DNA from 2 places in the Colwellia sp. KU-HH00111 genome. Region 2 is predicted to be linked to the other one. Evidence: predicted binding sites of a transcription regulator. Region 2 holds the regulator's gene; the other holds the start of a gene.
What was found. The regulator FNR, encoded in region 2, switches genes on or off when oxygen is low (the NO sensors DNR and NnrR bind a similar motif). The targets are predictions, from matches to a motif close to TTGATCTAGATCAA.
Positions count from the first base shown of each region.

Region 1: the regulator FNR is predicted to act here: its motif matches at 12,493-12,506, upstream of ABXG98_RS09365 (FeoA family protein).

Region 1 is NZ_BAABWO010000004.1:141,519-158,662, forward strand. It holds gene ABXG98_RS09320 (metallophosphoesterase) at 1-730, shown strand, start outside; gene ABXG98_RS09325 (YqiA/YcfP family alpha/beta fold hydrolase) at 804-1,418, shown strand; gene parE (DNA topoisomerase IV subunit B) at 1,568-3,460, shown strand; gene ABXG98_RS09335 (AEC family transporter) at 3,490-4,362, shown strand; gene ABXG98_RS09340 (ArsJ-associated glyceraldehyde-3-phosphate dehydrogenase) at 4,485-5,525, shown strand; gene arsJ (organoarsenical effux MFS transporter ArsJ) at 5,526-6,776, shown strand; gene ABXG98_RS09350 (tetratricopeptide repeat-containing diguanylate cyclase) at 6,842-8,782, shown strand; gene ABXG98_RS09355 (GGDEF domain-containing protein) at 8,779-10,011, shown strand; gene parC (DNA topoisomerase IV subunit A) at 10,128-12,434, shown strand; gene ABXG98_RS09365 (FeoA family protein) at 12,671-12,895, shown strand; gene feoB (ferrous iron transport protein B) at 13,026-15,158, shown strand; gene ABXG98_RS09375 (hypothetical protein) at 15,178-15,561, opposite strand; gene ABXG98_RS09380 (hypothetical protein) at 15,546-16,508, opposite strand; gene ABXG98_RS09385 (6-phosphofructokinase) at 16,655-17,144, shown strand, end outside.
Region 2 is NZ_BAABWO010000011.1:45,046-62,189, reverse strand. It holds gene ABXG98_RS17065 (lytic transglycosylase) at 1-1,637, shown strand, start outside; gene ABXG98_RS17060 (hypothetical protein) at 1,689-2,177, opposite strand; gene ABXG98_RS17055 (Crp/Fnr family transcriptional regulator) at 2,335-3,003, shown strand; gene ccoN (cytochrome-c oxidase, cbb3-type subunit I) at 3,361-4,785, shown strand; gene ccoO (cytochrome-c oxidase, cbb3-type subunit II) at 4,797-5,453, shown strand; gene ABXG98_RS17040 (cbb3-type cytochrome oxidase subunit 3) at 5,458-5,661, shown strand; gene ccoP (cytochrome-c oxidase, cbb3-type subunit III) at 5,654-6,694, shown strand; gene ABXG98_RS17030 (FixH family protein) at 6,882-7,388, shown strand; gene ABXG98_RS17025 (heavy metal translocating P-type ATPase) at 7,390-9,849, shown strand; gene ccoS (cbb3-type cytochrome oxidase assembly protein CcoS) at 9,898-10,110, shown strand; gene ABXG98_RS17015 (sulfite exporter TauE/SafE family protein) at 10,107-10,826, shown strand; gene fnr (fumarate/nitrate reduction transcriptional regulator Fnr) at 10,905-11,624, shown strand; gene uspE (universal stress protein UspE) at 11,783-12,721, shown strand; gene ttcA (tRNA 2-thiocytidine(32) synthetase TtcA) at 12,872-13,765, shown strand; gene ABXG98_RS16995 (glucosaminidase domain-containing protein) at 13,770-14,702, opposite strand; gene ABXG98_RS16990 (hypothetical protein) at 14,820-15,653, opposite strand; gene ABXG98_RS16985 (LysE family translocator) at 15,741-16,400, opposite strand; gene ABXG98_RS16980 (DUF1415 domain-containing protein) at 16,410-17,027, opposite strand; gene ABXG98_RS16975 (ABCB family ABC transporter ATP-binding protein/permease) at 17,036-17,144, opposite strand, start outside.

The DNA.
Region 1 (17,144 bases), on a different contig from region 2:
CGCCCAGTTCAGTGATTGTCATCTGTTTGCTGACAAGCAGGCTAAACACCTTGGCGCCAGTGTTTGGCAAAACTTATTAACCGTTTTGGCGGATCTTAAAAAACGTAGTAATGTTCACTGTGCGGTTTTTACCGGAGATCTCACCCAAGATCACTCTGAACATTCCTATCAACATTTTGTAGATGCGGTTCAACAAGCACAACTCGCAATGCCAGTATTTTTTTTGGCAGGTAATCACGATGATAAGCAGTTATTAACCAAGTACCTGCAAGCCCCGGCATTTAATAGTGAAAGAACGATTAATCATGACAATTGGCAAATTCAATTAATTGACAGTAAAAGTGATACGCCATCAGGTTTGGTGAATGACGAAAGTTTGTATGGGTTATCACAACGTATAGAGCCTGATAAACATCAATTACTGATGATGCATCATCATCCCATTAATATTGGCTACTACATTGATAAACATGGTTTATTAAATCAAGATGGTTTTTGGCAAAACATTACTCAGTTAAATCAAAACAAGGGTAATATTAAAGCAATTGCATGCGGTCATGTTCACCGCGCGAGTAAATTGTCTAAACAGAATATTGATATTTATACTTGTCCTGCAACCTCAATCCAATTTGGTGAAACTAAGGAGAAGCCCGGTTCAATCGAGCCAAGTTACCGGCTATTTTACTTGCATTGCAACGGGGCGATTGAAAGTGAAATTATTTCGCCATAACAAACCATGTCACATCTGTGGAGTGGCCTAAAGCGTCATTTTAGTAGTGTTTTAAGCTGGAATCCAAACTAATATGCAAACAAATATCCTTTTTATCCATGGTTTTAATTCATCCCCTTTATCACATAAAGCTGAGCTCACACGTCAATATTTTCAGCAATACTATCCCAGTATTAATTTTATTTGTCCGCAATTGGCAACCTCACCTAAAGCCGCTATTTTGCAGCTAGAATCAATAATAGAAGACGCTACGCCTTTGGGTACTCATGATGGCCCTAAAGCTACTCAATGGTTGTTAATAGGCTCTTCACTCGGAGGCTATTTTGCTAGTTACCTCGCTAACACATACCAATTAGCTGTGGTATTGATAAACCCCGCGATAAAACCCTATGAGCTACTGGAAGACTATATTGGCGAGCAAAAAAATCCTTACACTGGAATTACCTATCAAGTAACCACAGAACATATGCACGATCTAAAAATGATTGAACAAAGCGCACCTAATATTGATGAACAACAAAAAAATAATTACCTAGTAATGGTACAAACAGGTGATGAAGTGTTAGATTATCAACAAGCCGTTGAAAAGTATCAACACTGCCGTCTAATAATAGAGCAGGGTGGTGATCATAGCTTTGTTGGCTTTGAAACAAAATTACCGATAATTGCTGATTTTTTGCAGTTATAACTTAATTTTAGTTATATAATTTCCAACATAAAAACAAGGTGCTTATGCACTTAGCTCAGGCTCAATGTGATATTTTGTGTGGGGATGTTTTACCCCCCTTGAACCAGAGTTAACGACATAGCCTTAAAAAATAATAAGATAGATAAACCATGACCGACCAATATAATTCAGATTCCATCGAAGTTCTTAGCGGCCTAGAGCCTGTTCGCCGCCGCCCTGGTATGTACACAGACACCACTCGTCCCAATCATTTAGGCCAAGAGGTTATAGATAACTCTGTGGATGAAGCGCTGGCAGGTTATGCGCAAAATATTATGGTGGTATTAGATACGGATCAATCACTTGAAATTATTGATGATGGTCGAGGCATGCCAACCGATATTCATCCAGAAGAAGGAGTGTCAGGTGTCGAGCTTATTTTTTGTAAACTTCATGCGGGTGGTAAGTTCTCCAATAAAAACTATCAATTTTCCGGTGGTTTGCACGGTGTGGGTATTTCAGTGGTTAACGCCCTATCAACGCGGGTTGATGTCACTGTTAAGCGTGATAGTAAAGTCTTTGAAATGGCATTTGAGAATGGAGACAAAGTTGAAGAGCTTACTGAAACAGGCACGGTAGGTAAGCGTAACACTGGCTCTCGAGTTAAATTTTGGCCAGATCCCAGCTATTTTGATTCACCAAAGTTTTCGGTTTTAAAACTGACACACTTACTCAAAGCCAAAGCCGTTTTATGCCCAGGTTTAACGATTAAATTTCATGACAAAACTGAAAACAAAAAGTATCAATGGTGCTATGAAGATGGCTTAACAGACTATTTAAAAGAGTCGGTTAAAGATTATGTGAGCTTACCTGAACAACCTTTTGTTGGCACTTTCTCAGCGCAAAATGAAGCAGCCGACTGGGCGGTAACTTGGCTACCCGAAGGCGGGGAAGGTATTGGTGAAAGTTATGTAAATTTAATTCCCACTATTGCTGGCGGTACACATGTAAATGGTTTGCGCCAAGGTTTATTAGAATCTATGCGTGAATTTTGTGAATTTCGCAACCTTATTCCTCGGGGAGTCAAATTAACTCCCGATGATATTTGGGATAAGTGTAGTTACATCCTCTCGATTAAAATGCAAGACCCACAATTTGCCGGGCAAACCAAAGAGCGTTTATCCTCGCGCCAATGTGCTGCTTTTGTCACAGGCGTTGTCAAAGACTCGTTTAGTTTATGGTTAAATGAACATACCGATATTGCTGAGCTTTTAGCCGAATTTTGTATCAGTAATGCACAAAAACGCATGCGTGCTAGCAAAAAAGTTGTGCGTAAAAAAATTACCCAAGGGCCGGCATTACCGGGTAAATTAACCGATTGTGGTAGCCAAGATTTATCGCGCACTGAATTGTTTTTAGTAGAGGGCGATTCAGCGGGCGGCAGTGCAAAACAAGCACGCGATCGTGAAACACAAGCCATTATGCCGCTGCGCGGTAAAATTTTAAATACTTGGGAAGTTGAATCAGGACAAATACTCGCCTCACAAGAGGTACATGATATTTCAGTTGCCCTAGGGATAGACCCCGACAGCGACGATTTATCAGAACTACGTTACGGTAAAATTTGTATCCTAGCAGATGCTGACTCGGATGGTCTGCACATAGCCACCTTACTTTGTGCCTTGTTCACCCAGCATTTTTTACCCTTGGTACAAGCAGGGCACGTATACGTAGCCATGCCGCCATTGTACAGAATAGATGTGGGCAAAGAAGTTTTTTACGCCCTTGATGAAGCTGAAAAAGACGGCATTCTTGATAGAATAGAAGCGGAGAAAAAGCGTGGTAAAGTCAACGTGCAACGGTTCAAAGGTTTGGGTGAAATGAACCCGCTACAGCTTAGAGAAACCACTATGGATGCCAATACTCGCCGCTTAGTTCAACTGACTGCCTTTGATGATGAACACAGCGAAACCATTGAAATGATGGATATGTTGCTATCTAAAAAACGATCAGGTGATCGCAAAGAATGGCTGCAAACTAAGGGTGATATGGCGGTAGTGTAATTGAGCTAAAACGTTTATAAAGAGTAACCATGTTTTCACAAATATTCACCATTATTTTTCCGCTTTTTGCTATTGTTTCCATTGGTTTTTTTTATGGTAGAAAGCATGCACCCGACATGGTTTCGGCTAACCAACTTAATTTAGATATATTTGTTCCTGCGTTAATTTTACATGTATTAGCTGACAAAAGTTTTCAAGTTGACACCTATTCACAACTCGCTATAGGGGGCGCGTTTGTGGTGATATTCTCTGGGTTTTTAGCGTGGCCGGTTGCTAAACTCATGGGCTTTAATGTTAAAACCTTTGTGCCACCAATGATGTTTTCTAATTCTGGTAATATTGGCTTGCCCTTAGCTTTGTTTGCTTTTGGGGAGCAAGCGCTTCCTGCCGCGGTGATGTTATTTATTGTGGAAAACACCTTACATTTTAGTTTAGGTATGAAAATGATGGATAGGAAGATTTCGCTATTTTCTATCGTAAAAATTCCTATGGTTTTTGCTGTGGTGGTGGGGTTGTGCTTAAGTGTTAGCGGTTTAGTGTTACCTGAAGTAGTTACTATTTCAATAGAGATGTTAGGTATGGTTTCTATTCCCTTAATGTTATTTTCGCTTGGGGTAAGGTTAACGTCTGTAAACCTACAAGACTGGAAAATAGGGCTAGTTGGTGCCATTATTTGCCCGGTCACGGGGATTATTTTGGTGTTATTGGTTGCACCGTTTTTACATTTAACTGAATTACAATATGGCCAGTTATTGATTTTTGGAATATTACCGCCAGCAGTGCTTAACTTTATGGTGGCTGAAAAATACAATCAGCAACCTAAACAAGTTGCATCAATCGTGTTAATCGGTAATTTAGCCAGTTTGGCAACTATTCCTACCGTGCTTTATTTCTTGTTATAAACAATCAATGTCATAATTTTGTCATATCATTATGTTATAAAAATGCGCTAAAATTATTTCATGTGTAAACCCTTATTATCCATTGGGTTTATTTGTTTAGATAACCTTTAAAAAGAAAAATCATGACTATAAAAGTAGGTATTAACGGTTTTGGCCGTATGGGAAGGTTGATCATGCGCGCAGCATTTGACTGGCCTGAAGTAGATTTCATTCAGATTAACGATCCCGCTGGAGATGCTCCAACCTTAGCGCATCTACTTAATTTTGACTCAATCCATGGACGTTGGCACCTTGAGGCAAAGAGCGAGCAGAGAGGTGAGGGCGAAGCACATAAGGGTCAAATACTTGTTAATGATCGGCGTATTACTATTTCAAATAATCGCGCTATTTCAGACACTGATTGGTCGCACTGTGATTTAGTTATTGAAGCCTCTGGGGTGATGCGTGACAAACATAAGCTGCAAGCCTATTTTGACCAAGGTGTTAAAAAGGTCTTGGTTACGGCACCAATGAAAGTATCAGAGCAAGACCAAGATGTTGTGAATATAGTGATGGGTGTTAATCAGCATTTATACCAAGCTGACAAGCACGCTATTATTACTGCAGCCTCATGTACAACTAATTGTTTAGCCCCTGTAGTCAAAGTGCTACAAGATCATATCGGGATCAAACATGGTAGCATGACCACTATTCACGATATCACCAACACCCAAACCATTTTAGATGCGCCGCACAAAGATTTACGTCGTGCTCGGGCGTGCGGACAATCACTCATTCCAACGTCAACCGGCTCGGCCAAAGCCATTACCGATATTTTTCCTGAATTAAAAGGCAAACTTAACGGCCATGCAGTGCGTGTACCTTTAGCAAATGCATCAATAACTGATTGTGTCTTTGAAATGCAACGTGCCGTGACCGTTGATGAAATAAATCAGCTAATGGCAACAGCTGCACAAGGTGAATTAAAAAATATTTTAGGTTATGAAGAGCGCCCATTAGTGTCGGTAGATTATAAAACCGATCCGAGATCGGTAATTGTTGATGCACTCTCTACCATGGTGGTTAGTGATACTCAGCTCAAAATGTATCTTTGGTATGACAATGAATGGGGTTATGCCAATAGAAGCGCAGAGTTAATGAAATTAATTGCGTTAAGTGTGTAAATGTTTGCAAAAATACAAAACCTACCGTTAGCTGTTAAACAATATGCAGTAATTACCGGTAATTACTGGGCATTTACCCTAACCGATGGCGCATTGCGCATGTTGATATTATTGCACTTTTATCAGCTAGGTTACGCGCCTTTAGCCTTAGCAATGCTGTTTGTTTTTTACGAAGTCTTTGGGGTTATTACTAACCTTATTGGTGGCTGGTTGGGCGCACGCGTGGGCTTGAATAAAACCATGAATATTGGTTTGTTCATGCAGGTGTTTGCCTTGTTAATGCTGGCGATACCAAGCGAGTATTTGTCAGTTATATACTTAATGACGGCACAAGCGTTGTCAGGTGTGGCTAAAGATCTCAATAAAATGAGCGCCAAAAGCAGTATTAAACTGTTGGTTGCCAATGTTTCAGCGGGAGATCGTGAAGGCACCTTGTTTAAGTGGGTGGCCTTGCTAACGGGCTCTAAAAACACGTTAAAAGGGGTTGGCTTTTTTCTAGGGGGCTTTTTACTAACAACATTAGGCTTTCAAGGGGGAGTGCTATTAATGGCCGCAGTATTGGCTGTTGTTGCCCTATTGAGTGTCACGTTACTTAAAAAAGACTTTGGCATAGCAAAATTCAAACCTAAATTTACCGATATTTTCTCTAAAAATCGTTCGCTAAATTACCTGTCAGCAGCGCGATTATGTTTATTTGCTGCTCGCGATGTTTGGTTTGTTATCGCTCTGCCGGTGTTTTTGGCTAGTCAATTAGAGTGGCAACATCAAAGTGTTGGCGCGTTCTTTGCGCTTTGGATAATTGCCTATGGTGCGGTACAGGCTTATACGCCTAACTTATTCAATGGAGAAAAACGCAATGGCGACACGGCAGAAAAAATTGACGTTAATGGTCGTTTAATTGCCTTATGGTCAACAATTTTAGCTGTTGTCATCTTGATGGTTTTTATTAGCCTGGCTATCAGCCCATATGCTGAAATTGTTATATTACTCGGGCTATTAGTTTTTGGTGGTATTTTTGCTATCAACTCATCGTTGCATAGCTATCTTATTGTTGCGCTGGCAAAAGAAGATGGCGTTTCAATGGATGTGGGGTTTTATTATACCGCTAATGCGCTGGGACGTTTATTAGGTACAGTGCTTTCTGGGTTACTTTATCAAGCCTTGTATACCGATAAACAAGGCTTGCTGGCGTGTTTGTTAGCTTCTTTTTTACTATCATTAGCAGCTGCTTTTTTTATTAAGCGGGTTTAGCTTTTAATTCGTAGATAAAAAGATTTATACTGACTTTACAATAATAATATTGAAAGGTTACTGCCTTGACGGTTAAATTTTTGGTAAAATTGTTACTCAGTCTGTTTTATTGTTTTATCGTTATTCAAACGAGTATGGCTGCTGTACCTCAAGGGGCAGAAGCAGGCGTTCCTGCTTTTGATAAGGCAGCAGAAAAAATAGAAACCTTAATTGATAGTAATGTGCCATTAGCGCAGACGCAATTAAAGCGGTTTGAAAAACAGTTTCAGCAATTATCGCTAAAACAAAAAATCACCTACCAAAACCTATTAACCGATACTTACCTGTTACAGGCACAATATCATTTAGCTAAACAGTCGGCATCTGACGGCTTAGCGCTAACCTTAAAACTTTCTAGCCCGAGCTTGTTAATTTCTGAGTTACTCTATAGTCGTGGCTTTGCTTATGAAAGTATAGGTGAGACAGAATTAGCCACTAAAGATTATGAAAATGGGCTTGAATTAGCTAAATCACTTCATGATAACGTACTAATTGCCACAGGATTGGCGAATTTAGGCGCAATTTATTACCTGACCGATCGTTATGAAAACTCATTAATTGTGTTAAATGATGCTTACAATATTGCCAAGCAAACAGATGATGATGAATTAAAGGGCATGGTAAATTCTGAGCTAGGCATTTTATATGTGTATCTAAACCAAAGTGAACAAGCCATGGTTTACTACCATCAAGCCTACCAACATTATAAAAAAGCAAAAAAAACTAATTCTTCTTTGAGTGCATTAGTCAATATTGGCATGAATCACTTGTATGAAAAAGAATATGAACAAGCAATAAGTATATACAAAACTATCATTAAAGAATCCGAAGGCGTAGCGCTTAATCAATTGATGTATAGCACTTATTCTGGACTGTCATGGGCAAATTTAAAAAAAGAAAACCCTAATCATGAAGCTAGTTATCAGTATTTATTATTGTCAAAGCAGTACATGGAAGGCATTGAGCAATATGATATTAAACTGCAATATTATACCGATGAAGCATTTGTGCTATATGAGCTTGAACATTACCAAGAAGCACTTGAAAGCATGTCCAAAGTAGAAAGTATCCTGGCGCAATACATGCCTTTAAGTCAGCTTAAAATGTATACCCGTATCAATATTATCAACTTGAAATCTAAAACATTTCATAAACTAGGACGTTATCAACAGGCCTATGAGTTGCAAGCACAGCGGCTATCGCTGACTCAGCTGTTACGTGAAAAAAAACATACGCAGTCTATTGCTGAAGTACGTTTAGCTTTAGAAGCCAAGCAAGCTGATTTACACAAACAAGTGCTAAAAAATAAGCAAACGCTACAAGAGGTTTCTTTGCAAGAAGCAGAGCAAAAAAAGTCTCAACAAAAGCGCTATTTATTTCTTATCGCTATTGTAGCGCTAATTTTTGCTTGGCTATTAGCTAAGCTGGTTCAAGGTCAACGAAGGCTATACAAAGCATCAAGCACTGATATGTTAACCGGGATTTCTAATCGTAGAAAATTGATGAGAAAAGGGCGGAAGTTACTACAAAAGGCTAAAGCTAGAAAGGCAGATTTTAGTGTCATCATGATTGACATCGATCAGTTTAAAAAAGTAAATGATCGGTTTGGCCATAGTGTTGGTGATCAAGTTTTGAAAAAAGTTGCAGAGCTTGGTGTTACCTTTATACGAAAAACTGATTTATTTGGTCGTTTTGGTGGTGAAGAATTTATTGTATTTTTGCCTAATACCTCAACCGCGCAAGCTAAAATGATTGCGGAACGTTTTCGCTCTTCGGTTGAAGGCTATCAGTGGCAGCTAAAAGATAGTTCACAAGCCCCTTTAACTACCAGTGTAAGTATTGGCGTTGTTTGTAGTGCTGATGTGCCGCTAGATAAAAAGTACGAGTTAACTGCATTAATTAATCAAGCGGATAACTTGCTTTATCTTGCTAAAAAGCAAGGGAAAAATAAGGTGTGCAGTTTATGAGTAAATGTTCAATCAGAGTGATTTTTGGGCTGTTAATAGCACTTTGTTCATACCCCTTAGCTGCAGCGGATGAAAAACAAGAAAGTACCGGCTTAACTCAAGTAAGTGAATACCCACTTAACGCTCAAGTACAGGTTTTAGCTGAGGCTGTAACAAAAGGCTCTATCAAAACACGCAGCTTGTTACAGCAAATTAATGTTGAAGGTGCCATGTTTAATTATGCTGAGCAGTATTTAATTCTATTAGCGAAAGCAACTATTAAGCAAGAAGAGCAACAACATCAAGCGGTTATCTCATTAATTGAACAAGCAAAGTCATTAAGAAAGCATATAGTTGAAAAACAACTTAATACGCCGTTTTTTTCTCATGCTAATCTGATCTTAGCTAATAGTTACGCAGCGATAGAAGATTACAATAATGCTTATTTGGCTAAAAAAGCTTTTGTTGATGAATATAACAATTACAGTGATGCTAAGCGTGAAAATACTGTAAAATCCTTGACTCAAAAGTATGAAATTGCCCATAAAAAAGAAGCCAATGCGTTATTAGATAATCAAAACCAGTTAAAGGCGCTGCAAATTGGTGATGTAAACCAGCAGCAAAAAGATCAACAGCGAAATTTTATTTTAATTTTCTGTACCATTTTACTGTTTATTTTGCTTTTTTTACGTCAGTTGAGAATCAGGCATAAGCTACTTATTTTGGCTAAAACTGACAATTTAACAGGTTTATTAAATAGAACAGAATTATTTAATAAAGGTGCTAAGTTGGTTGAACTTGCGAATGAAAAAGCGCAACCGTTAAGCGTTGTACTTTTTGATATTGATAATTTTAAGCAAATTAACGATGATTTTGGTCATCACATTGGTGATTTAGTGTTAAAAAAAATCGCTGGGTTAGTCAGCGAAACTATGCGCTCTCGTGATGTTTTTGCCCGTTTAGGCGGCGAGGAGTTTGTTGCTATACTGCCTAATACTGATATGGATAAGGCCAAAGCCATTGCCGTAAGAGTGATTGAAAAAATAACGCAACACGCTTTTGACCAAGAAGGAGTCAATTATCAGTTAACCATTAGTATTGGTGTTGCCAATTTGCAAGAGACTAAGGCTGTATTTGACGATATTATTCATGCCGCTGATCTGGCAATGTATCAAGCAAAAGCTAAAGGGCAAAATCAAATGGTTAGTTATGAAACTATTAGCGATGTGCAAGAAAGGCGACAACGCTAATGTTTTGAATTCACTTGGCTATTAAAATCATATAAGCTGTATTTGATACAGGTATTTATCACAATTTATAAGAAGAATTAATCGCATGAAAGTATGCGATACTAGGAAGTCATTTCATGTCTGATGTGCTCGAATATAGTCCAGATGGGGTTGAACAAGTCCCGCTAAGACGCTTTACTGAAGAAGCTTATTTAAACTATTCCATGTACGTAATAATGGATCGTGCTTTACCGCATATAGGTGATGGCTTAAAGCCAGTACAACGCCGTATTGTTTATGCTATGTCAGAGCTAGGGCTATCAGCTGCTGCAAAATATAAAAAATCGGCACGTACTGTGGGCGATGTATTAGGTAAATTTCATCCCCATGGCGATAGTGCTTGTTATGAAGCCATGGTGTTAATGGCACAACCCTTCTCATACCGTTATCCGTTGGTTGATGGCCAAGGTAACTGGGGGGCTCCAGATGATCCTAAATCATTTGCTGCCATGCGTTATACTGAGTCTCGCTTATCTAAGTTTAGTGAAGTATTACTCGCAGAGCTAGGTCAAGGTACGGTAGATTGGGTGCCAAATTTTGATGGCACTATGAAAGAGCCTAAAACGTTACCTGCGCGTTTACCTCATATTATGCTTAACGGTATCACAGGTATTGCTGTTGGTATGGCAACCGATATACCACCTCATAATGTGCGTGAGATTGCTGATGCTTGCGTGCATTTAATTGAGCAACCCAAAGCGGAAGTGTCTGATTTGTTGGCACATGTTCAGGGACCAGATTATCCAACCGATGCAGAAATAATAACCCCAAAAACTGATATTGAAAAAATATACCAAACCGGCCGTGGTAGCATAAAAATGCGGGCAGTGTATGAGGTTGAGCAAGGTGAAATTGTGATCTCTGCCTTGCCACATCAAGCTTCAGGTGGGAAAATATTAGAACAAATTGCGGCACAAATGACGGCTAAAAAGCTGCCAATGGTAATTGATCTTCGTGATGAGTCTGATCATGAAAATCCGGTTCGTTTGGTGATTGTGCCTCGTTCTAATCGCGTTGATACTGAGCAATTAATGCAACATTTATTTGCTAGTACCGATTTAGAGAAAAGCTATCGCGTTAATATTAACATGATCGGCTTAGACAATCGTCCCGCGGTTAAAAACTTGAGAGAAATCTTATCAGAATGGCTTGAATACCGTCGTGAAACAGTGCGTAGACGTTTACAATATCGGCTAGACAAAGTACTCGCCCGTTTACATATTTTAGATGGCTTATTGGTTGCGTATTTAAATATTGATGAAGTAATTGACATTATTCGAAGTTTTGATGAACCAAAAGCTGAATTGATGTCTCGCTTTGGTTTATCTGAAATACAAGCCCATGCAATTTTAGAAATAAAATTAAGACAGCTAGCCAAATTAGAAGAAATTAAAATTCGTGCCGAACAAGATGAGTTACGAAATGAGCAAGAATATCTAGAAAAAACGCTCAATTCAAAAGCACGTATGAATACCTTAATGAAAAAAGAGATCCTTGCAGCCGCCAAAGAATATGGCGATGAACGTCGTTCTAAACTGGTTGAACGCAGTGAATCAAAAGCCTTAACAGAAAAAGATTTGGTGCCAAGCGAGCCAGTCACGGTAGTGGTATCTGACAAAGGTTGGGCTCGATGTGCCAAAGGTCATGATATTGATGCAACAAGCCTTAACTATAAAGCTGGCGATAATTATTTATGCTCAGCCAAGGGGCGCAGTAACAGACCTGTTGCTTTTATTGACTCATCTGGCCGGGCATTCACCACAGATGCACATACTTTACCAACTGCACGGAGCCAAGGTGAACCCTTAACTGGACGTTTTAATTTAGCCTCTGGTGAAACCTTTGTTCATTGTGTTATGGCTGAAGATGAGGCCAAGTACTTGTTAGTCAGTGATGCAGGCTATGGCTTTATTAGTAGCTTTAGTGACATGATCAGTCGTAATAAAAATGGTAAAGCATTAATTTCTCTTCCTCCATCAGCAAAAGTATTAACGCCGCAGTTAGTTGAGAATATTGATGATGATGCTTGTTTGGCCATCACCACAGAAGGGCGAATGTTGGTCTTTGCAGTTAAAAACCTACCCTTACTCAGCAAAGGTAAAGGTAATAAAATTATTAACATTCCTTCAGCACGGTCAAAAGCACGTGAAGAGTATGTCACCTTACTGGCTATTGTGCCTGATGGCGCATCGATAACTTTGCATGCGGGCCGTCGCAAATTGACGTTAAAAGCAACCGATATTGACCATTATCGTGGTGAAAGAGGACGACGAGGCAATAAGCTACCTCGAGGCTTACAGCGTGTCGACCAAATTGAGATTGAATTACCTAAGCTTGAAGCAACAGACGCTGTGGCGTTAGGCTCAAGCGATGGTGATGAATAAAATGGATGTTGGTCTGGGCGATTGAGCTCAGACCAAGGTTCATATTAGTTAAAATTCATTGATCAGTATCAATTATGATGTAAATAATAACTATTTTCATTGTGTCTTTATCAATCTCAGTGTAAAATGCAAATAATAGTAATTCTCATTAAGAATGAGAGTTCCCCTAGGTATTTTACTGATCATGCAAGTTAGTTAAATCTCGCCATGATAAGTGCACTGAGAAAGGTAATAAAATGACTTTAGTTGATGTAGCAAAAAATCAGGTTGTTAAAATTTGTGCCTTACCCAAGGATGAAGCGTTATCTGCCCAATTACTAGAGCAAGGTTTTTCGTTACGCACTGAAGTCGCACTTGCCCACAAGGCACCTTTTAATGGCCCTTTAGCGTATAAACTTCACAATACTAAAATCAGCATTCAACGTGCTATTGCAGAGCAAATTCAGGTGGCTGTTGCCTAGTTGCTTGCGCATTTGATTTTGCCCCTACTGTGCATTTATATTAAGTTAAATTAACTGACCTTCAGTAAACGTTATACGAGTTATTTTCATGAGTTGTTGTTCTAATTCTTCGTCGTGTGCACAGAATTCCATGCCATTACCTGGTCGGCATTATGCGCTGGTTGGTTTTGCTAATTCAGGTAAAAGCACGCTTTTTAATTTATTATCATCTCGTGATAAAAATGCGGCTAAACAGAATGTTGGTAATTTTTCTGGTATTACCGTTGCGGCAAAAAAAACACAATTAACACTCAATAGTGTTGATGCATTTCTTTCTGACTTACCCGGTTTAAGCTCTCTTACCCAGCGTGGCGAGCAAGGACAAGACTTAACAATTTCGCAGCAGTTCATTCAAAAAAATGATATTGATTGTTTAATTAATGTGGTCGATATCAATCAAATAAGTCGTCACCTTTATTTAACAACACAACTACTTGAATTAGGCATGCCTATGATTGTAGTGCTTAATAAAACAGACAAACAACAACATCAAACGGTCGATATTAACAAGTTAAGTGATGAGTTAGGCTGTCCGGTTGTGGCTATTAGTGCCCAACATAAAAACGCTTTAGTGCAAGTCGAGCAAGCGTTATTACAAGTACCAACTGCTACTCACACTAATGACAAAGAACAAGCTGAACAAGGTCGACCTGTCATTACTGAAACCAGTGCAAGTATTCAAGCAAGGCAAGATTACATTGCGGATCTACTTTTAAGAGTTAGTAGTGAACGTGGTGGTGCGAGTTTTTCTGATACATTAGACAATGTTGTACTCCACCCTGTGGTCGGTATCCCAGTGTTTTTCGCCATGATGTATTTGCTGTTTATGTTTGCTATTAATGTTGGCAGTGCATTTATCGACTTTTTTGATATTCTAAGTGGTACCTTGTTTGTTGATTATCCATTGCACTACCTTGACCCTTTAGGCTTGCCGCAGTGGGTGCTTACCATTGTTGAAGGTGTTGGTAGTGGTATACAAACGGTGGCTACCTTTATTCCAGTGATTGCCTGTTTATTTATCGGTTTGTCGTTGTTAGAAAACTCAGGCTATTTGGCTCGGGCTGCTTTTGTTGTTGATAGTGTGATGCAAAAAATTGGTTTACCCGGTAAAGCGTTTGTGCCGCTAATTGTTGGTTTTGGCTGTACTGTGCCTGCGGTCATGTCGGCACGCGTGCTAGATAGTGAACGTGAGCGTATTACTACCATTATGATGGCACCCTTTATGTCATGTGGTGCGCGTTTACCTGTTTATGCGTTATTTGCTGCCGCTTTCTTCCCTGATAGTGGCCAAAACTTAGTGTTTTTATTGTATTTAATCGGTATTGCTGCCGCTATTTTTACCGGGTTTTTATTAAAGAAAACGGTACTTTGTGGTACTAGCTCATTGAATATTATGGAGTTACCGCCTTATGAAGTGCCTCGCTTTGGCGCAATGACTAAACGTGTTTGGCAGCGTACTTATGGCTTTGTTACTGGCGCGGGTAAAACCATTGTTATTGTGGTGTGTTTACTTAATTTCTTTAATTCTATTGGCACTGATGGAAGTTTTGGACACCAAGACAGTGAACAATCAATATTGAGCCAAAGCGCACAGGTGGTGATGCCAGTATTGGCACCTATGGGTATAAAAGAAGATAACTGGCAAGCCGGTGTGGGTATAATTACCGGTATTTTTGCTAAAGAAGTCTTGGTTGCAACGTTTAATAGTTTATATTCGCCAACCTCTTCTGAAGATGGGGCCGAGCCTTCGTTAATCGCTAGTTGGCATGAGGCAACCGCCAGCATTAAAGAAAACTTACTAGGTATAGCCCCTGATGATCCTTTAGGGATTGATGTAGGAGATTTAAGTGATTTAGCGGTGGTAGCTCAAGAACAACAAGTTGAATTAACCACTTATCAAGTCATGCAAGCTGCATTTGTTGGTCAGTTAGGTGCATTTAGTTATTTGCTCTTTATCTTGTTGTACACGCCATGTGTTGCAGCTATGGGCGCAATCAAAAATGAAGTGGGCGCGCGCTGGGCAGGTTTTGCCGCTATTTGGAGTTTTGTGCTGGCTTATTTAATGGCAACCTTGTGCTTCCAAGTAGGTAACTTTTTAGCGACACCTTTGCTCTCCAGTATATATATTGTTGGTGTATTTGTGAGTTTTGTTGGGATTTACTTCTGGCTGAAACATAAAGGTAGTAAGGTGCTAACGATTCCTGTGTCGGTTAGTTACTCTTAATACTATTTACTGTTAGCATTTATTGTTTTATGAAAAAATTAATAAGACTAACTAAAAATAATAAAGAACCTGATAACAGCATTAAGAGATAAAAAACTCGTGCCAATAACCTATCAAACTTTGTAGTATGCTTATAGATCAAAGGTAAGTCAGCATCAAAAACATCAAGTGAAGACTTTACTTTCTTATTTCTATATTTATCAAAAACAAGTGCATGAGCGACATTAAAAGCATCGTAACCACTAATTAACTCCATACCCAAATTATTTTTGATGTCAGGATTTTTACGCAGTTTTCGCATAGTTACCCAAGCAAATATCACCCATAGTAAGCAACTGAATAACATGCCAAAAAAAGCAAATCCTTCTATCCATTTATATACAACCATTAATTTAGCAACCATTTCATAATGCTGTCATAGTAACTTTCTGCAAGTTCCTTAGAGCCACTGTCTGTTAGAATTGACATGCTAGCCACAGTTAAACCTACACCTACTAATATAACTAATCCCATAGGTGTTAACGCAGCGACCATTGGTAAAGCACTAACAAGCCCAAAACCGACCCTAGAAGCAAGAATGCCCATACCACCACCTGCAGCAAAACCACTGGATTCAACAAACATTTCTTTATGCCAGTTGCCTCCATATTTCGCCGTGTTAATGATACCTGCGCTACGAGAAGTAAAATCAATCGCTGCAAGGTTATTTGTTAGAAATTTAGCGTGGCTTCCAAAGCGCGCTAATGAGTTAACTTGTGCTTGGTTCGTTACTTGTAATTTAGCAATACTGCTCTCATTGCGACTATCTTTGGCAATGTTTAATGCTCGTTTCATGTTAAATAAAGGTGAGCGATTAGCATTTGTTGCTTGATTTTGCGCGTGATTAAATTCACGGCTGAATTGTAATGACATTTTATTATATGCCATTTTAACATGCATACGATTACCTGTGTTTTTATTCTGTTGGTAACGATTTAATGCCTCTTCATATCTTTTAACTGCTTTAGCAAAACCGTCTAAACGACTACTTGCCACTCCTACCCCTGAGCCAATAAAAGCAGATTCTTGATTTTTAAAGTCGTCTTTTACTTTGGCTAAGGCAGTTACTGCTTCGCTACCCATTGCCAATGAAAAATCCGTGATGGTTTTGGCTCTATTACCTACCGATAATTGATTAACTAACGAGCGTGACAAGTGGTTTTGACTGGGTTTTAATTGATAAGGTCTATAGGGTTTTAGCAATGATAATTCAGGCATGTCACACGAGCCAACAGGGTCGGTGTCAATAGCGCATTGTTGTTTAAAAAGGGAGGCGTTAAACGGTTTATTACAGAGAATGACTTCACTCATTTCATATCCTTGTTGAGTTGATAATTTAATCCAATTAAATAGGACGCTTATCCTATCAAAACAGTATGAAAAAAACAAAGCGATTTTTCTGCTAGGCTGATATAGTTTTCTTAAATTAAGTGTTTTTGAGAAAATGGAATATCGGTATGACTAGTAGGGCAAAACATAAACGTATTGCGATCTTAACCAGTGGTGGCGATGCGCCAGGAATGAATGCAGCTATTCGCTCAATTGTACTAGCTGCCCATCATTATCACATTGACGTCATTGGGTTTTATCATGGCTTTAATGGTCTAGTTTGCGCTGATAATACTCAACCTACAATCAAGTTAACCTTAGATGATGTTAGTAACATCATTCATCGCGGTGGCACTATTTTAAAAAGTGCTCGTTGTCAGCAAATGTATAGCGAACAAGGTATTAAACAAGCCGCTAAAACCTTAACTGCACATAATATTGATGCTTTGGTGGTTATTGGTGGTGATGGCTCTTTTAATGGCATGCTCTCTTTAGCACAGCATTGGCAGGGACAATTAATTGGCATTCCCGGTACTATTGATAATGATCTTGATGGTACTGATTTTACTATTGGTTTTGCAACAGCGGTTAATACCGGTATTGAGGCCATTGATAAAA
Region 2 (17,144 bases):
TTTTATTCCCTGCTTTAATTATGTTGAGTGGTTGTCAAAGCACAATACTTTCTCAAAATAATGCTGTTGAAGCTGAAAACACTTACATTACACCCGATTTTATCGCTTCTTCAGCCGATATAAATCAAGCCTTGCTGGCAGATGAAAATATTGATGTTATTCACCCAGTAGATGACGTTAACTTTTCATTAAAAAATAAAGCCCTAACCACCAGTAATGATGTATGGCAACGTATTCGTGGCCAATTAACCTTTAATATTCCTGAAAACAACCGTTTGAAAGTTCAGCGAGATTGGTACATTAAACACCCCAGTTACCTTGATAGGGTTGCTAAACGCGCTGAGCCTTTTATGTATTATATTGTTGAAGAGCTCGAAAAAAACAATGTTCCTATCGAGCTTGCGCTATTACCCATAGTTGAAAGTGCTTTTGACCCTTTCGCCTATTCTCACGGTAGAGCTTCTGGTATGTGGCAGTTTGTACCCAGCACCGGAAAACGCTTTGGCATGAAACAAAACTGGTGGTATGACGGTCGCCGTGACGTAATCGCATCAACAGCAGGCGCGATAGCTTACATGAAATATTTACATAAATTCTTTGATGGCGATTGGTTACTTGCTTTAGCTGCCTATAACTCAGGTGAAGGTCGCGTGAGAAGAGCCGTTAGAAAAAACAAAAAACTGGGGAAAAACACTGATTTTTGGTCGTTAGATTTACCTAGAGAAACTAGAGCCTATGTCCCTAAACTTCTGGCATTAGCTGATATTATTAAGCGACCTGAGCAATTTAATTTAAGTCTTTATGAAATAGCCAATGAAGAAGTTATTAGCCAAGTAAACATAAAATCACAATTAGATTTAGCAAAAGCTGCAAGTTTAGCTGAACTATCTTTGGCTCAATTGCAACGGTTAAACCCGGGCTTTAACCGTTGGTCGACCGATCCTAAGGGGCCACACCGACTGGTGTTACCTAAACATAAAGTTAAACATTTTGAACAAAGTCTAGCAAAACTTGATAAAAATGACCGTTTAGCTTGGCAACGTTACAAAATTAAAAGCGGTGATAACTTAGGTTTTATTGCCAATAAATTTCATACCAGTATTGATTTAATTAGCCAAGTCAACGGTATTAAAAATAATCAAATCAGAGCAGGAAAGCATTTACTCATCCCTGTAGCGGCAAAATCGCTTGATAACTACATTCTCTCTCAAGATCAACGAATAGCAAAAAAACAGGCTAGACCGCAAAAAGGCGTTAAATTAACCCATACGGTTGTAGCAGGTGACAACCTTTGGGATATTGGCAGACATTACAAAGTTAACAGCAAGAATATTGCAAAATGGAATGGCTTTGCCCCACGCGACACTCTAAAATTAGGGCAAAAGCTAGTCATTTGGCAAAAGCCTGCATCATCAAACAAAAGAGCTAACACCGCAAGAGCCAGCGCTAACATCGAGCAAGCAGTAATGCGCAATATTACCTATAAAGTTCGTCGTGGTGATTCTTTCGCCCGAATTGCCAGTAAATTTAATGTCCGCATTAGTGATATTGAGCAATGGAATAGCTTAAAGCGCAGTGAATATTTGCAACCTGGGCAAAAATTGAAACTATCGGTTGATGTAACTAATAATATTTAATCTATGCCCAATAGCATTAGTCAAACAGCAGCGATTAAGTCGCTGCTAGTACTATAAACGCTGACTATCAAAATCGATAAAAAACTGCTGCTGTTCAACTTGTCCGTTCTTCACTATTTCGACCTGTACCCAAAGGCGCCAAGTCATTATTTCTTCACTGCAACTAGCAAGTAGTGAGTGAGCAATCCAATGGTTTTCAACTGTTTTTTTTTGTTCGAAAAATATAGGTATTTTACCCATAAACATATCAACTCCTTCAAGGTAACTAGAGATACGCTTTATTTGAACACTTGCTTCGCTTGGCACAAAACTCAATGCAATACTAAAAGGTAATTCTGTTTTTATTCTTCCATGATCAACTTGTCCTGAAAAATGAAGAGTAAAATCACCATAAACGAAGCTGAGTTCACATTCATTTTGGCTTGATAAGCAAATAAAACTCGGTGGTTCATCCAAATTCTTTTTAATGTGTGCTTGTTCAACTGGCTCGCAAGCACAGATCAACAGCGCACATAGTAGTACCACAGTAAATTTAATCATTATAAATTTCTCCGTTCAAGCAATTGTTATTATCGCCTGACTCCCTTAAACTAATTAGCCTGAATATAAGTATGTTAACAAGTAAGTGATAATTGTGCCTAGTCAAAGTAAATCAAAAATAGACAAAAATAATTATGTGAATTGTGGTGATTGCTCCATGAATTCAGTTTGTCAGCCTGTGACAGCCTTAAATCAATCAATTGATTTAGCTGACAGTTATTTACACCGCAGAATTGTTGCAAAGAACAGTGAAGTACTCTTTCAACAATCAACCCCCCTAACGGATATGTATGCTGTAAGCTCAGGTATCTTTAAACTTTGTCAGCAAAATGATGGCGATGATGAAAATATTATTGGTTTACGCTTTCCTGGCGAGCTTATTGGAGAAGATGCACTCTATTTGAAAACCTACAATTATACTGCTGTTGCCATTGGTGACAGCTCGGTCTGTAAAGTATCCATTGAGCAAATGAGTGCTTGTGGTAAATTAGTGCCGGTTATTCAACAAAATTTTATTGAATTACTCAGTCGACAAAGCCATGTCAGACAACGTAACTTTCAAGCTTATATTGGTAAAAAATCAGCTGATAGTTTATTAGCGGCATTTTTATTAAATATTATCGAAAGAAACGCTAGTTATACCGGTAGTGACGACTCAATTCACTTGCCGCTAAGTCGAAATGAGGTCGCAAACTTTTTAGGCTTAAGGCGTGAAACATTAAGTCGAGTTTTCTCAAAATTTCAAAAAGAGCAATTGATTCAAGTTGATGGCAAAAAAATTCAGCTTATTGAAATAGATAAACTTACCAAGTTGGCTGATTTCTAATAAATAGTCTATCTTGTTAAGTGATAATAAACGATTGGTTTTTATTCGTTTTTTTCTTCGACAATGTACGACTAAAGTCTCAAAAAAAGTAGTTATATCCACAAGGCTATTATGGTTAAGTGAGGGAAACATTGATCCATGTCAAATATAAATAGTAACCACGGTTGATTTATATCATGCTCAAAGGGTAAAATTACCTTGTATATGACACCTTTAGCCCTACTTTTGTGACATATATCAACACTAGTAAAGAAACACACGAAAATAGTTTTGTTGTCGTTTATTTTTTCTACTAAAAATAGAATTATCGTTAACAAAAACTGCTTTTATTCATAACAACACTGCGGAATTCATAACATGACCATAAGTAATACGTCAGCAGTAGACTACAACTTCAACGTTGTCCGTCAATTTACTGTAATGACTGTAATCTGGGGTATCGTTGGTACATTTGTAGGTGTACTTATCGCGGCTCAATTAATTTGGCCTGCATTAAACTTCGATACACCATGGTTAACCTACTCTCGTCTTCGTCCATTACATACCAATGCGGTAATTTTTGCCTTTGGTACGAGTGCGTTATTTGCTACTTCTTATTATGTAGTACAACGTACCTGTCAAACTCGATTGTTCGGTGGCAAATTAGCCGCCTTTACCTTTTGGGGCTGGCAAGCGGTTATTTTGTCTGCCGCCATATCGTTACCTTTGGGTTATACTTCATCAAAAGAATATGCTGAGCTTGAATGGCCTATTGATATTCTAATTGCTGTTGTTTGGGTTTCCTATGCCATAGTCTTTTTTGGTACGCTCATCAAACGCAAAACCTCACACATTTATGTGGCAAACTGGTTCTTCGGTGGTTTCATTGTTACCGTAGCCGTACTTCATATTGGAAACTCTATGGTAGTGCCTGTTTCAATGATGAAGTCATACTCTATCTATCCTGGCGCTATTGATGCCATGATGCAGTGGTGGTACGGTCATAATGCCGTTGGTTTTTTATTAACCGCTGGTTTCTTAGGTATGATGTACTACTTTGTCCCTAAGCAGGCTGAACGTCCCGTATACTCATACCGCTTATCGATAGTTCATTTTTGGGCATTAGTTTCTTTGTACATTTGGGCTGGTCCGCATCACTTACATTACACCGCTTTACCTGATTGGGCTCAATCAGTAGGTATGGTAATGTCTGTGGTTTTATTCCTGCCATCTTGGGGAGGCATGATCAATGGTATTATGACGCTTTCTGGCGCTTGGCATAAACTTCGTCATGATCCTATTTTACGTTTCTTAATCGTGTCTTTATCTTTCTACGGTATGTCTACCTTCGAAGGACCTATGATGGCAATTAAATCTGTTAATGCGTTATCACATTACACTGACTGGACTGTCGGTCATGTGCATTCAGGTGCATTAGGTTGGGTTGCTATGGTATCAATCGGTGCCTTATACCATTTGATTCCTGTTTTATTCAATCAAGGTCGTATGTACAGTATACGGTTAATCAATATTCATTTTTGGATACATACCACAGGTATTGTGCTTTATATCGTTGCTATGTGGATTTCAGGTGTAATGCAAGGTTTGATGTGGCGTGCGGTGAATACCGACGGTACCTTAACCTATAGCTTTGTTGAAAGTTTGACCGCCTCTTACCCATTCTACTTTATACGATTTGTTGGTGGTGTTTTAGTAGTAACAGGTTTTGTACTCATGGCTTATAACATGTTTAAAACCATCGGCGCTAAAGACGGAAGTCTTAAAGCTGTTGAACAAGCTTAAGGAGATTAAACATGCAAAACAATTCTCAAAATAAACATGAAAGTGTTGAAAAAAATGTAGGTTTATTCTTTCTATTTACCATTTTCGCTATCAGCATTGGTGGCTTAGTAGAAATTACCCCGTTGTTTTTTCAAAAAGAAACAACGACACCGGTTGATAACTTAAAACCTTATACCGCATTACAAATGGAAGGCCGTGATATCTACATTCGTGAAGGGTGTAGCAACTGTCATAGCCAAATGATCCGTCCATTTAGAGCTGAAACTGAACGCTATGGTCACTACAGTGTTGCTGGTGAACATGTCTGGGAGCATCCGTTCTTATGGGGCTCAAAACGTACAGGCCCTGATCTAGCACGTGTTGGTGGTCGTTATAGCGATGATTGGCATATCGCCCATTTGATCGATCCTCGTTCTGTTGTGCCTGAATCAAACATGCCTTCATTTAAGTGGCTTAGCGAGACTAAGCTTGACGGTGAGCTGACAGCCAAAAAACTTGAAACCTTTAACTGGTTAACCCGTAATCGCAGCCACAAAGATGAGAATGGCAATGCTATTCCACTCTACTCGCAGGCTGAAATCGACGGTGCAGCTGACGCAGTGAGGGGTAAAACTGAAATGGATGCCATGGTTGCATATTTGCAGTCACTTGGTCATGCCTTGAAGTAAACTGATGGATTACGGAACACTTAGAGGGTTATTCGCCCTCCTAATATTGGCGTTATTTATTATTATCGTGGTTTGGTCCTATTCAAAAAAACGCAAAGCATCATTTGATGATATTGCAAATTCTATTTTTGAAGAAGATGAACTAAAGCAAAAAAATAAATCGCGCCATCATGATACAGATAGCAAACAGGAGACTAATAATGTCTAGCTTCTGGAATATATGGGTTTGGGTTCTTACCCTAGGCACCTTAGTAGGTATGTACTTATTACTGCGTTGGTGCTTAAAGAACTTTGCAGGTGTTGAAGAAGGTGAGTCAATGGGTCACACCTTTGATGGCATTGAAGAGTTAAACAATCCACTACCTAAGTGGTGGAGCACATTTTTCTTATTAACTATTATTTGGGCTTTTGGTTATATTGTTCTATACGGTTTAGGAAACTGGACAGGGGTATTAGGTTGGAAAAGCTCGAATCAAGGCATTCTAAATATTGCTGAGTCTAAAGCTAAAACAGCCCAATATTTGGCCAGTGATTCAGGGGTGTTAGTTCAGTATGATCGTGAAGTAGCACATGCTGAAGAAAGATACGGTCCCATTTTTGAAGCCTACGCTGCTCGTAGTATTGAAGATTTAGCAAGTGCTAAAAATGTTGAAATTGACTTTGATACCAAAGGGGAATTAACCGCTCAACAAAGTGATTTGTTACAAGCAAAAGAAGCCCTTAAAGTTGGCCAGCGTTTATTTATACAAAACTGTGCACAATGTCATGGCTCAGATGCTCATGGTACAACGGGTTTCCCAAATCTTGCTGACAAAGATTGGCTTTTTGGTGGCACACCTGAAGCGATCAAAGAAACCATCATGAATGGTCGTATAGCGGCAGGTATGATGGCTTGGTCTGGTGCCTTGGGCGGTGAAGCTGGAGTTAAAGAAGTTGCAGCCTATGTGATTAGCTTAAGTGGCCGCTCTGTTAATGCCGAGCTTGCCAAAGCAGGAAAAGCCAAATTCGGTCTTTGTGCCGGTTGCCACGGCCCTGATGGTCAAGGGAGCTTAGCGCTTGGTTTGCCTATGGGAGCTCCAAATTTGTCTGATAATATTTGGTTGTATGGTGGTTCACAGCGTGCTATTGAAGCATCTATCCGCAATGGCCGTGCTGGCGTTATGCCACCATGGAAAGATATTCTAGGTGAAGAGAAAGTGCATGTCATCAGCGCGTATGTTTACTCGCTTTCTCTCGACTGATAGTTTAAAAGACCTCGTTATTGATAATCAATCTGATATTCTTTAACAGAAGAAACACAACCCTAGCTAACACCTTGTTAACTAGGGTTTTTTATTATAAAAAACCCATAAAGAAAACTAGCTCAAAATACATAAAAACGCTATAATATCTGTCAATTTGATTCAATCGAATAATGATTTAAACCTTATGAAAACATCTTGGTATCGTGAGCCTTGGGCTTGGTTAGTTTTTATTCTGCCCTTTACTGCGGTTGTGGCAGGAATAACCACTTATATTATCGCTAATACTGATGCAGATACTCTAGTGGTCGGTGATTACTATAAAACAGGTAAAGCGATTAATTTACAAGTAGCTAAAGTGAAACAAGCGCAAAAGTTAGGTATGCGCTTTGCGTTAAAGTTTTCAAACAATGAACTTGTCATTAAGCCAACAGGCATTGAAAAGGTATTTCCGTTACTTAATGTGAGCTTTTTCCACCCTACACTCGCCGAGAAAGACTTTTATTTAGCCTTAACCCCCGATGGTAATGGTTATTTTAGACAAGTTTTTGATAAAACTATTACTGGAAAATGGAAAATAACGTTAACACCTTTTGACAACAATTCCACCGATAGTTGGAAAATTCAAGAGACCATTTACTTACCTCAATCTGATTTTATCGACATAATTCCTGATCCAACAAAAGCACAGTAATATGTCGAATACCTGTTTTCATTGTGATCAGCCTATACCTCAAGGCATCAACCTTACGGTTACTATCAATCATAAAAAACAAGCTATGTGCTGCATTGGCTGTCAAGCAGTTGCACAAACCATTGTTGATAATAACCTAACACAATATTATTTATATAGAACTGAACCAGCGCAAAAGGGTTTAGAGCTAGTTCCTGAGCAGTTAACAACCCAACTAAAGAAAAATAAATTACTTGACCAAGCTGCGCTTCAAAGTGAATTTATTTACCAAGATCATGGAGTTAAAGAAGCAATATTAACCGTTGATGGTATCAGCTGTGCCGCCTGTGCTTGGTTAATTGAAATGCAACTAACTAAATTAACCGGGCTTGTTTCAATCAGTGTTAATGCGACCACCCAGCGCGCAACGGTAAAATGGCAAGATGACGTCATAAAGTTGAGTGCCATTCTCAACGCTATCGAGCAAATTGGCTATCAAGCGCTGCCTTTTAAAGCCAATGAAATAGAACAGCGAAATAAAGTAATGGGAAAGGTGTTTATTAAACGATTAGGTATCAGTGGCATTTTAATGATGCAAATTATGATGATAGCTATTGGTTTATATTTTGGCGCATTTTCTGGTATGGCAGAGCATAATAAGTACTACTTGCGCTGGGTTAGCTTTATTTTAGCAATTCCTATCGTATCTTACGGCGCTTACCCCTTTTATGTAGGGGCAATCAACACCTTAAAAATAAAACGTTTGTCTATGGATGTTCCGGTATCTATCGCTATTATTTTAGCTTTTAGTGCAAGCGCATGGGCTACCGTGACCGCACAAGGTGAAGTATATTTTGAGTCTGTTTCAATGTTTACTTTTCTGTTACTCATTGGCAAGTTTTTAGAGTTTAGAGCACGATCTCATGCTGCTCAAGTTTCCGCCAACTTATTGAAACTGATGCCAATGACAGCAACAAAAATAGCACGAGTGAACGACACTCAATCTAAAATCAACAACGAAGCATCAAAAGAACTATTAGTTGCAGCCAAACAATTAGTCGCAGGTGATTTAGTGCTAATTAAGCCAGGTGAGGTGATACCAGCTGATGGTTTAATTATCAGCGGTAGTAGCCAAATTAATGAAGCAATGCTCACTGGCGAGCAAACTCCGGTAAATAAAGCCACTGATGATACAGTATTCGCTGGCACTATTAATAGTGATGGTAATCTAACCGTGCAAGTAACGCAGCCTAGCAACCAATCATTTTTAAGCCAATTGATCCGCTTAAGTGAACAATCACAAGCGCATAAACCTAAACTAGCCCAGTTTTCAGATACGGTTGCGCAATTTTTTGTTGCTATAATTTTAGTAACCGCGATAGCCACTGCTATTTATTGGCAGCAACACTTACCTGAAGAAGCTTTTTGGATAACCTTATCGGTATTAGTTGCCACCTGCCCTTGCGCACTATCTTTAGCCACCCCTACGGCATTAACGTGTGCAACAACACGATTAAATAATGAAGGCATTATGATTAAATCGGCACATGTAATGGAAACAATGCCAAACATCGAGTGTTATGCTTTTGATAAGACAGGTACATTAACTACGGGAGAGTTTACCCTCGCCAAAGTTGATATAATTAACCATGCTGAGCATATAAATAGTTATTCCACAGCACAAGTTTTAGCTATCGCCGCCGCATTAGAATCCTACTCCGAGCACCCTCTAGCTAAGCCTTTTGCTCAGTATCGTGATTTTAGTTTACCCATCAACACGGTAAAAGTTTTGTCTGGCAGAGGCGTTATTGGCACAGTCAATGGTCAATGCTATAAAATCGGTAAAGCAAGTTGGCTATTAAACGCTAAAGCGCAAGTAAAACAGCCTGAGTATCTAAATGCATCTTGTTTATTAGTGGCCGAAGATAAAATCATAGCAGCCTTTTATCTGGTTGATAAAATACGTTCTGACGGGCACTCCCTCCTTGAGCAATTAAATAAAAGTCACCGCACGATAATGCTCTCAGGTGATAATCAATATGCCTGTGAAAAATTAGCAAAACAGTTATCAATACCTCAGTGTTATGCTAATTTAAGTGCCAAAGATAAAATGACCGTGTTACAGCAACAACAAAGTGAACAAGGGGCCACCGTTGCCATGGTTGGCGACGGTGTTAATGACTCGCCAGTATTCGGTGCTGCCCACGTCTCTATTGCTATGGGTTGTGGAACTGATATTGCAAAAAGCGGCGCTGACGTTATTTTATTAAATAATAAACTGAGTAGTATACTTACCTTAGCGAACATAGCAGCTAAAACCAAGCGCATCATTTTTCAAAATTACCTGTGGGCGTTCGGTTATAATGCTATTGTGCTACCTTTAGCTGTGAGTGGTTTTATTACCCCATATTTAGCTGTTATAGGTATGTCTGCGAGTTCTATTTTAGTTATTACCAATTCACTGCGCTTACTGAAAAAGTAACGCTAACCTTTACAGCGTCTGCTGGGGTTTATTGTAAGAGTCAAAGTAATGAGCATTATTTATATTTTAATTCCAATCGCGGTGTTATTAACAGCCCTTGGGGTCTATCTGTTTTTTTGGGCGGTGAAAACTGAGCAGTTTGATGATCTAGAAAAGCAAGGGATGAGTATTCTATTTGACGAAAAAGAACAAGGTGACACTGAACAAACAACGAATAAAGCGATTAGACATAACTCTGAGGATGAAAATCCAAGCAAATGAATATCGATATATTCTCCGCTTTTCTAATTGGTCTGGTTGGCTCAGGACATTGTATTGTTATGTGTGGTGGGATTACGACTATGCTAACTTCTGCCCTACCTACAACGATTAAAGACCCACAGCAAATTCCAGTAAACAATCAAAAAATTAGCTCCAAAAAAGTTAATAAAACCGCGTTGATTTTTTGCTATAATTTTGGACGTATAGCTTCATATAGCCTTATTGGCGCTATTGTTGGTTTTACTGGCTCAATTGCCGCCAAAAATATTGGTATACCATTAGCTGGGTTAAGAATGTTTTCTGCCTTATTTCTTATATTGCTTGGCTTATATTTAGGTCAGTGGCTAATGTGGCTTAATCATGTAGAAGCGCTAGGTAAAAAACTGTGGCAAAAAATTTCACCGTTAGCAACAAAAGCCATACCTGTAGACTCCCCAACAAAAGCATTAACTTTAGGGGCAATATGGGGTTGGTTACCCTGTGGGTTAGTCTATTCTACATTAACATGGGCTTTAGCTAGCGCTGATATCGTCACAGGTGCAGGTATTATGCTCTTTTTTGGTTTAGGCACCCTACCTGCACTATTAACCTTATCCATCGGCTTCAATAGCATAAAAAACAACCTAGTCAAGCCGGCTTTTAGAAAAACAATGGCTTTAGTGCTTATTCCTTTAGGTATTTATAGTTTTATTGTTGCATATCAACAAATGTTTTAATACCATAGTCAAATACATGAAATAAGAGTAACTACTTTAAAAGTTACAACAGCTATTTCTTCAAAAGATGAGTCTCGCATGCCTAATAAGAGTTGCCCTGGCACACAGCACATTAGTTGCCAAAATTGTAGTATCAGTGAGCTTTGCTTACCTTTTACGCTAAATGAACAAGAGCTAACTACCCTTGATGATATTATTGATCGGAAGCGCCCTATTCATAAAGGCGATAAACTTTTTACTGATGGTCAGGAAATGCATGCATTGTTTGCCATTCGTTCCGGTACTTTTAAAACCTTTACGGTCAATGAACAAGGTGAAGAACAAATCACAGGCTTTCATTTAGCCGGTGATTTACTTGGGTTTGATGCCATTGCAGATACAGAGCACAAAAGCTTTGCTCAAGCGCTTGAAACGTCAATGGTCTGTGAAATACCCTATGACAATTTAGATACCTTATCTAACACTATGCCAAAACTTAAAAAGCAGGTGTTACGTTTAATGAGTAATGAAATACGTACTGATCAAGAAATGCTAACATTGCTCAACCGAAAAAATGCTGAGCAACGAGTTGCTACTTTCTTAGTGAGCTTAAGCGAACGCTATCACGCCCGCGGTCTTTCTCCTGCCGAGTTTCGCTTAACTATGACACGCAGTGATATTGGTAATTATATTGGCCTAACAGTTGAAACTATCAGCCGATTATTGAACCGCTTTCACAAAAACGGCTTAATTAACGTTGATGGCAAGCTAATCAGTATTTTAGATATTGATCAATTAACTGATTGCGCTGAATTATAATTCTCCTCCTTATAGCTGATATCGATACACCTCGATATCAGCGTATCTAAAGCCTACCTAACCCATAGAAAATTGATTTAAAACAAGCATTAATTCCCAACCTTTGCTATAAATTAACTAGAGTATAGTTTTATAAACAAATAACAATGGGATTTATCATGGAAACTTATCAAAATATATTGGTTGTTATCGATCCAACAACGGATGAACAAAAAGCGTTAAAAAGAGCAATAGATCTAGCGACCAGCATCAAAGCTACTGACAGACAAGTTAAAGTAAGCGCCTTTTTGAGTATTTTTGATTTTTCTTACGAAATGACCACTATTTTATCCAGTGATGAACGCGATGTTATGCGCCAATCTGTCATTAAAGATAAAGAACTTTGGTTACAAAACATCATTGATGAGTTAAAGCCAACAATTGAGATTAATTGCCAAGTAGTTTGGCATAACCGTCCTTTTGAAGCCATTATAGAGCGTGTAATTAAGGATGATTATGATCTTGTCATCAAAGGCACTCACCAACACGATAAATTAAAATCTGTGGTTTTTACTCCCACAGATTGGCATATCCTACGTAAATGTCCTTGTCCGGTATTACTAGTAAAAGAGCATGAATGGCCAAATAATGGAAATATTCTTGCTGCACTTAATGTTGGCAGTGACGAGGAAGAGCATCACTCGTTAAATATAAAAATAACTAAAGAGGCCAAACAGCTAGCTGGGCTTATTCAAGCCAATGTGCATTTAGTGAATTCTTTTCCTGGCACCCCAGTCAATATTGCCATTGAAATTCCTGAGTTTAACGCTAACGAATATAATGACACTATGCATAAACATCATGAGCAGGCGATGATTTCACATGCTAACCAATTTGATATTAGCGTCGCTAACACCCATGTTGAAGAAGGCCTTCCTGAAACAGTAATAGAGCAAGTCGCTAACAAAATTGATGCAGAGCTTGTTATTTTGGGTACAGTGGGTAGAACAGGGTTTTCAGCGGCTCTCATTGGCAATACTGCTGAACATGTTATTGATCAACTCAATTGTGACGTACTTGCCCTTAAACCCGACGGTTATACTTCACCCTTGCAATAGCACGACGGCGAATATTGAGATCACGAACAACGGTAAGCTTAATAGTTAAACTTACCGTTTTTCTTTTGTTCTGAAAAACCTTATAGCGTTAAAAATGCAAAAGCCCTATAATGCGCGGCAAATTAAACGCCACTGAGTTGAACAAAAATCATGTCAGTAACTGAAATACCCAATCAATCTCTAGATATAATCAAACTTGAAAAAAAACTAAGACGCAATGTAGGTAAAGCTATTTTTGACTACAATATGATTGAAGAATCAGATGTGGTAATGGTAACCATCAGTGGTGGCAAAGATTCATTTACCATGTTGGATATTTTATTAAAATTGCAAAAAGCAGCACCGATTAATTTCAAAATTATTGCGGTAAATTTGGATCAAAAACAACCTGGTTTTCCAGAAGAGGTTCTGCCTCACTACCTTGAGTCGCTAAGTATCCCATATTATATCGTCGACAAAGATACTTACTCAGTGGTAAAAGAAAAAATATCTGAAGGAAAAACCACCTGTGGTCTTTGCTCTAGATTACGCAGAGGCACATTGTATTCATTTGCCGAGAGTATTGGCGCTACAAAAATAGCACTTGGTCACCACATGGATGACATTGTCGAAACCATGTTTCTTAATATGTTTTATGGTGCGAAGCTTAAAGCGATGCCACCAAAACTAAGATCAGATGATGGCAGAAACATTATCATTAGGCCGCTTGCCTACTGTAGAGAACAAGATATTATTGAATTTGCCAGCGCTCAAGAATATCCAATTATCCCATGTAACTTATGTGGCTCACAAGAAAACCTACAACGACAAAATGTTAAAGCCATGCTCAGCGAATGGGAGCAGAAAGTCCCCGGACGTGTGGAAAATATTTTTAAATCACTTAAAAACATCAGCCTGAGCCAACTCGCAGATACCAACCTTTTTGATTTTTCCAACTTAACAATTGATAGAACTGAAGAAAGAGCAGCCTATGAGTTTTCTGGTGAAACGGTTTCCTCAACCAATATCGATGAATCGCTTTTTATTGATGTGACTAACGTTTAATCAGCTATTCAGCAACAATTATTGGTTGTCTATCATTATTCTCTGTTAAGTATTGCCGGTTATGTCTTAGCATATTAGTGATTTCAATAACATAATCGGCTCCTCGCTCAGAGTAAGGTAACAAACCTGTTGCAAGTATTTCAGCGCTTAATTCGTGTCCCTGTTCACGTAATTCAGCGCGGATTGTCCGAAAAACACGATAGGCTTTATTAGAGTTAATATTGTATAAGTAGTGAGCAACTGCGTCGTCTAAACTCTTAAAAGCCGCAACTTCATGTTTATCACCCTCAGTGCGACCATTTGGTACCATGCCGCAACCTGGGGTATAACACCAAATGCCAAAGAAGTTTAAACCTATACGCGAAAAGCGTGAAGTGCCCCACGCTGACTCGTTAGCCGCTTGTACTAACACCAAAGGCATAGGCACAATATCAACACGTAACAGTAATTCATGTAATTGTACTAAGACTGAAGCGTGTTTTTTCACTTTATACTTGCTCGTTAATTGCGCTAACGCTTGTTGCTCTTGCTTAGTTAAAGTGTGCTTTTGATTTATTTTATCTAGCCATTGAAGGAGTTTAGCTCGTTGTGCAAGTAGATGCTGATTCTGCTTATTTACCGCAGGCTTCATATAGTTAAAAAAGTGCTTCTTTTTTTGCTTGGTATCAGAAATGGCAGCAAAATCAGGCAAAGTCATTTGATGCAAAGGGTTTTCCGGCAGTTTTTTAACTACTGGTTTGCTTTTAGTCCTAGGTGCCATAGTTGCCAGTGGTTTTACTTTTAGCGCAATTTCTTTTCCCAATGGTTCTAGCGGAGTTGTTGATGGTAATTCAACGGTTGTAGCTACTATGTCTTCTTTTAAGAAAGTAAATGGCGCTATCATAGCCAACGTGACAACTAACGAAAGAACCAGCTTGATCAATTGTGTGCTTTTCATAAAAAATCCCATATCAAGCTATACAGGCTTTGACTATAGCGGCTTATGTTAATGTGACGTAAACTATTGCGATTAAAGCAAAGTATCAGAGTTAATTTCACTGATTGTAAATTCATTTTACGCGGAAAATGTATCATCAGAATCAGTATTATCTTGTACTGAATTATCAGTAGTTGCACTTGAAGTGTTATCAACACCACCATTAGTGGCTAAACTCACCCCAAAAATCTCACGATATACTATGCCTTTTACATTGTAAAACAAGGGTGCAAGAAAAGAGCAGCCAAACAAAAAGATCATAATTCCTAAGGGTGCAAAGCTTGATTCTAGCAATAATGCTAGCGGTAAAATCAACACCAGCAATGATAAAAGTAAAATAAAATATAACACCAACAGAGACAAGAATTTAAAACGTAAGGTTTGTATTGACAACACAATCGCTTTCATTGGCGTCATTTTCTTTTCAATCACCAATGGAATGGTCAAAGATAAGGTCACCGCAAGAAAAATGCCGGGTAAAATAAAAAGTTGAAAACCTAAACTAATTAATATGGATGTCAACAGCGCACATAACACCACCCAACTTGCTCGCTTTAAGAACCCAAAGGTCATTTTAGGGGCTGTTTTCAAGCCCACAGCATTTAGAACCCCCATCATTTCAACACCAGCAATAAATGGCCAAACGGCAATGGTAACCACGACATTGAGTAACATACTCGCTTCTGGATCAGCTAATACCGACTCAATCCCACCTAAGTAGTTACTGACCAATAACGAAACTAAAATGCCCAGTATTAACGAAAACAACAAACCTAAATTGATTGCAAGGCGAGACTTTAGCGTTTGTTGCCAAGATTCAGTTAAAATGGCCTTAACATTGATTTGGTATTCACCCTTAAGTGCACTTTCAATGTTACCGCCTACCTGTACGATAGTTATTTTTTCTGACAAACTAATAATCCTTCTAAACTTTAGCGAGAGCCTAGCACATAAAACCGGTATTATACCCGAATTGCATCTGAAATGTTTACAACGCAATCATGTGTTTAAATCGCTTAATATAAGCTGCACTGCAAGTAATAACAAAATAACACCCATCCCCCGATCAAGCAGATAACCTCTAATTTGTAAAAAATAGCGAATTTTAGGGTGGGTGAGTAAATAAGAAAGGAACACAAACCAAGCAGCGGTCGCTAGTGTCATATATAAACCATAACTCAACTTTATGGCAAAAGGCGTGTCTGGTGCGATAATAACTGAAAATAAACTAACAAAAAACAAGGTTGCTTTAACATTTAAACCATTTATCAAAAAACCAGTAAAAAATGCTTTTTTAATCGATGGATAATCCCCGTTTTGTTCACTCGTTTCGTCACCGCTAGATTGCTGTTCTTGCTGGCTTGGCTCAGTTTTTTTTGCTCTTAAACTGTGCCAAGCTATATAACAAAAGTAACTCGCCGCAATATATTTAAGCCCGGTAAATAAACGCTCGTCACTGGCAATTAGCAACCCTATTCCAACCAGCGAGTAAGTAACGTGCAATAAAATACCGGTAGCAATGCCAAAACTTGTATAAACTGCTATTTTACGATCATAACGAATACTTTGTTTTAAAATAATCGCAAAATCTGGCCCAGGGCTAGCAACGGCTAATAAATGGACAACTGCGATAAGAAAAAACTGCTCTAAATAAGACATAAAAAACTTCTATTTGTGGTCGACTGAATGAGGCAAAATGCCCTGTTGTTGAATTCGAGCTAATACTTCCTGAAAAAAAATAGCGCCTTTCTCATGAGCTAAAGCAATGTTATTTTCTGGAATTTTCTCCGGTTTAGAATATACAGATAACACTCTCGCCATACTGGCTTCGCGAATTATATGAATAATAGGAAATGGCGAACGATTAGTAAAATTACTGGCATCATCAAAGTCTTCATCGGCAAAACAGTACTCAGGATGCATACTTGCTAGCTGAAATATACCTTCGAAGCCCGAGTCTACTAACAACTCATTACCATAATCAACCAAGTCTAAATACCGCTCAAAACTGCGAAAACCACTGTTGTAGATGATCAGGGTAGTTTCTAATTCATCATGCGCTTGTAAATAGCGACATTGCTCAATTAACTCATGCAAAGCAGCTTTTACTTGCTCTGTCTCAGTTTCGTGGTAGCAGATGGTATTATTTACAAACTCCTTCTTAGCAAAAGGACAAAAATTAAGATCGATGACAATTTCTTGCAACCATTGTTTGGTGGCTAACACCGCATGACTTTCAAGATTACCATCGCCTTTTTTACTGGCTTTAGTATTAATAGTATTCATCTATAACGTTACTTAGCTGACTGCTGTAATTGCCACATTTTACTGTACTTCCCTTGTAATGCCAGTAATTGTTGATGATTACCTTGTTCAACAATTTCACCTTCATCCATAACAATA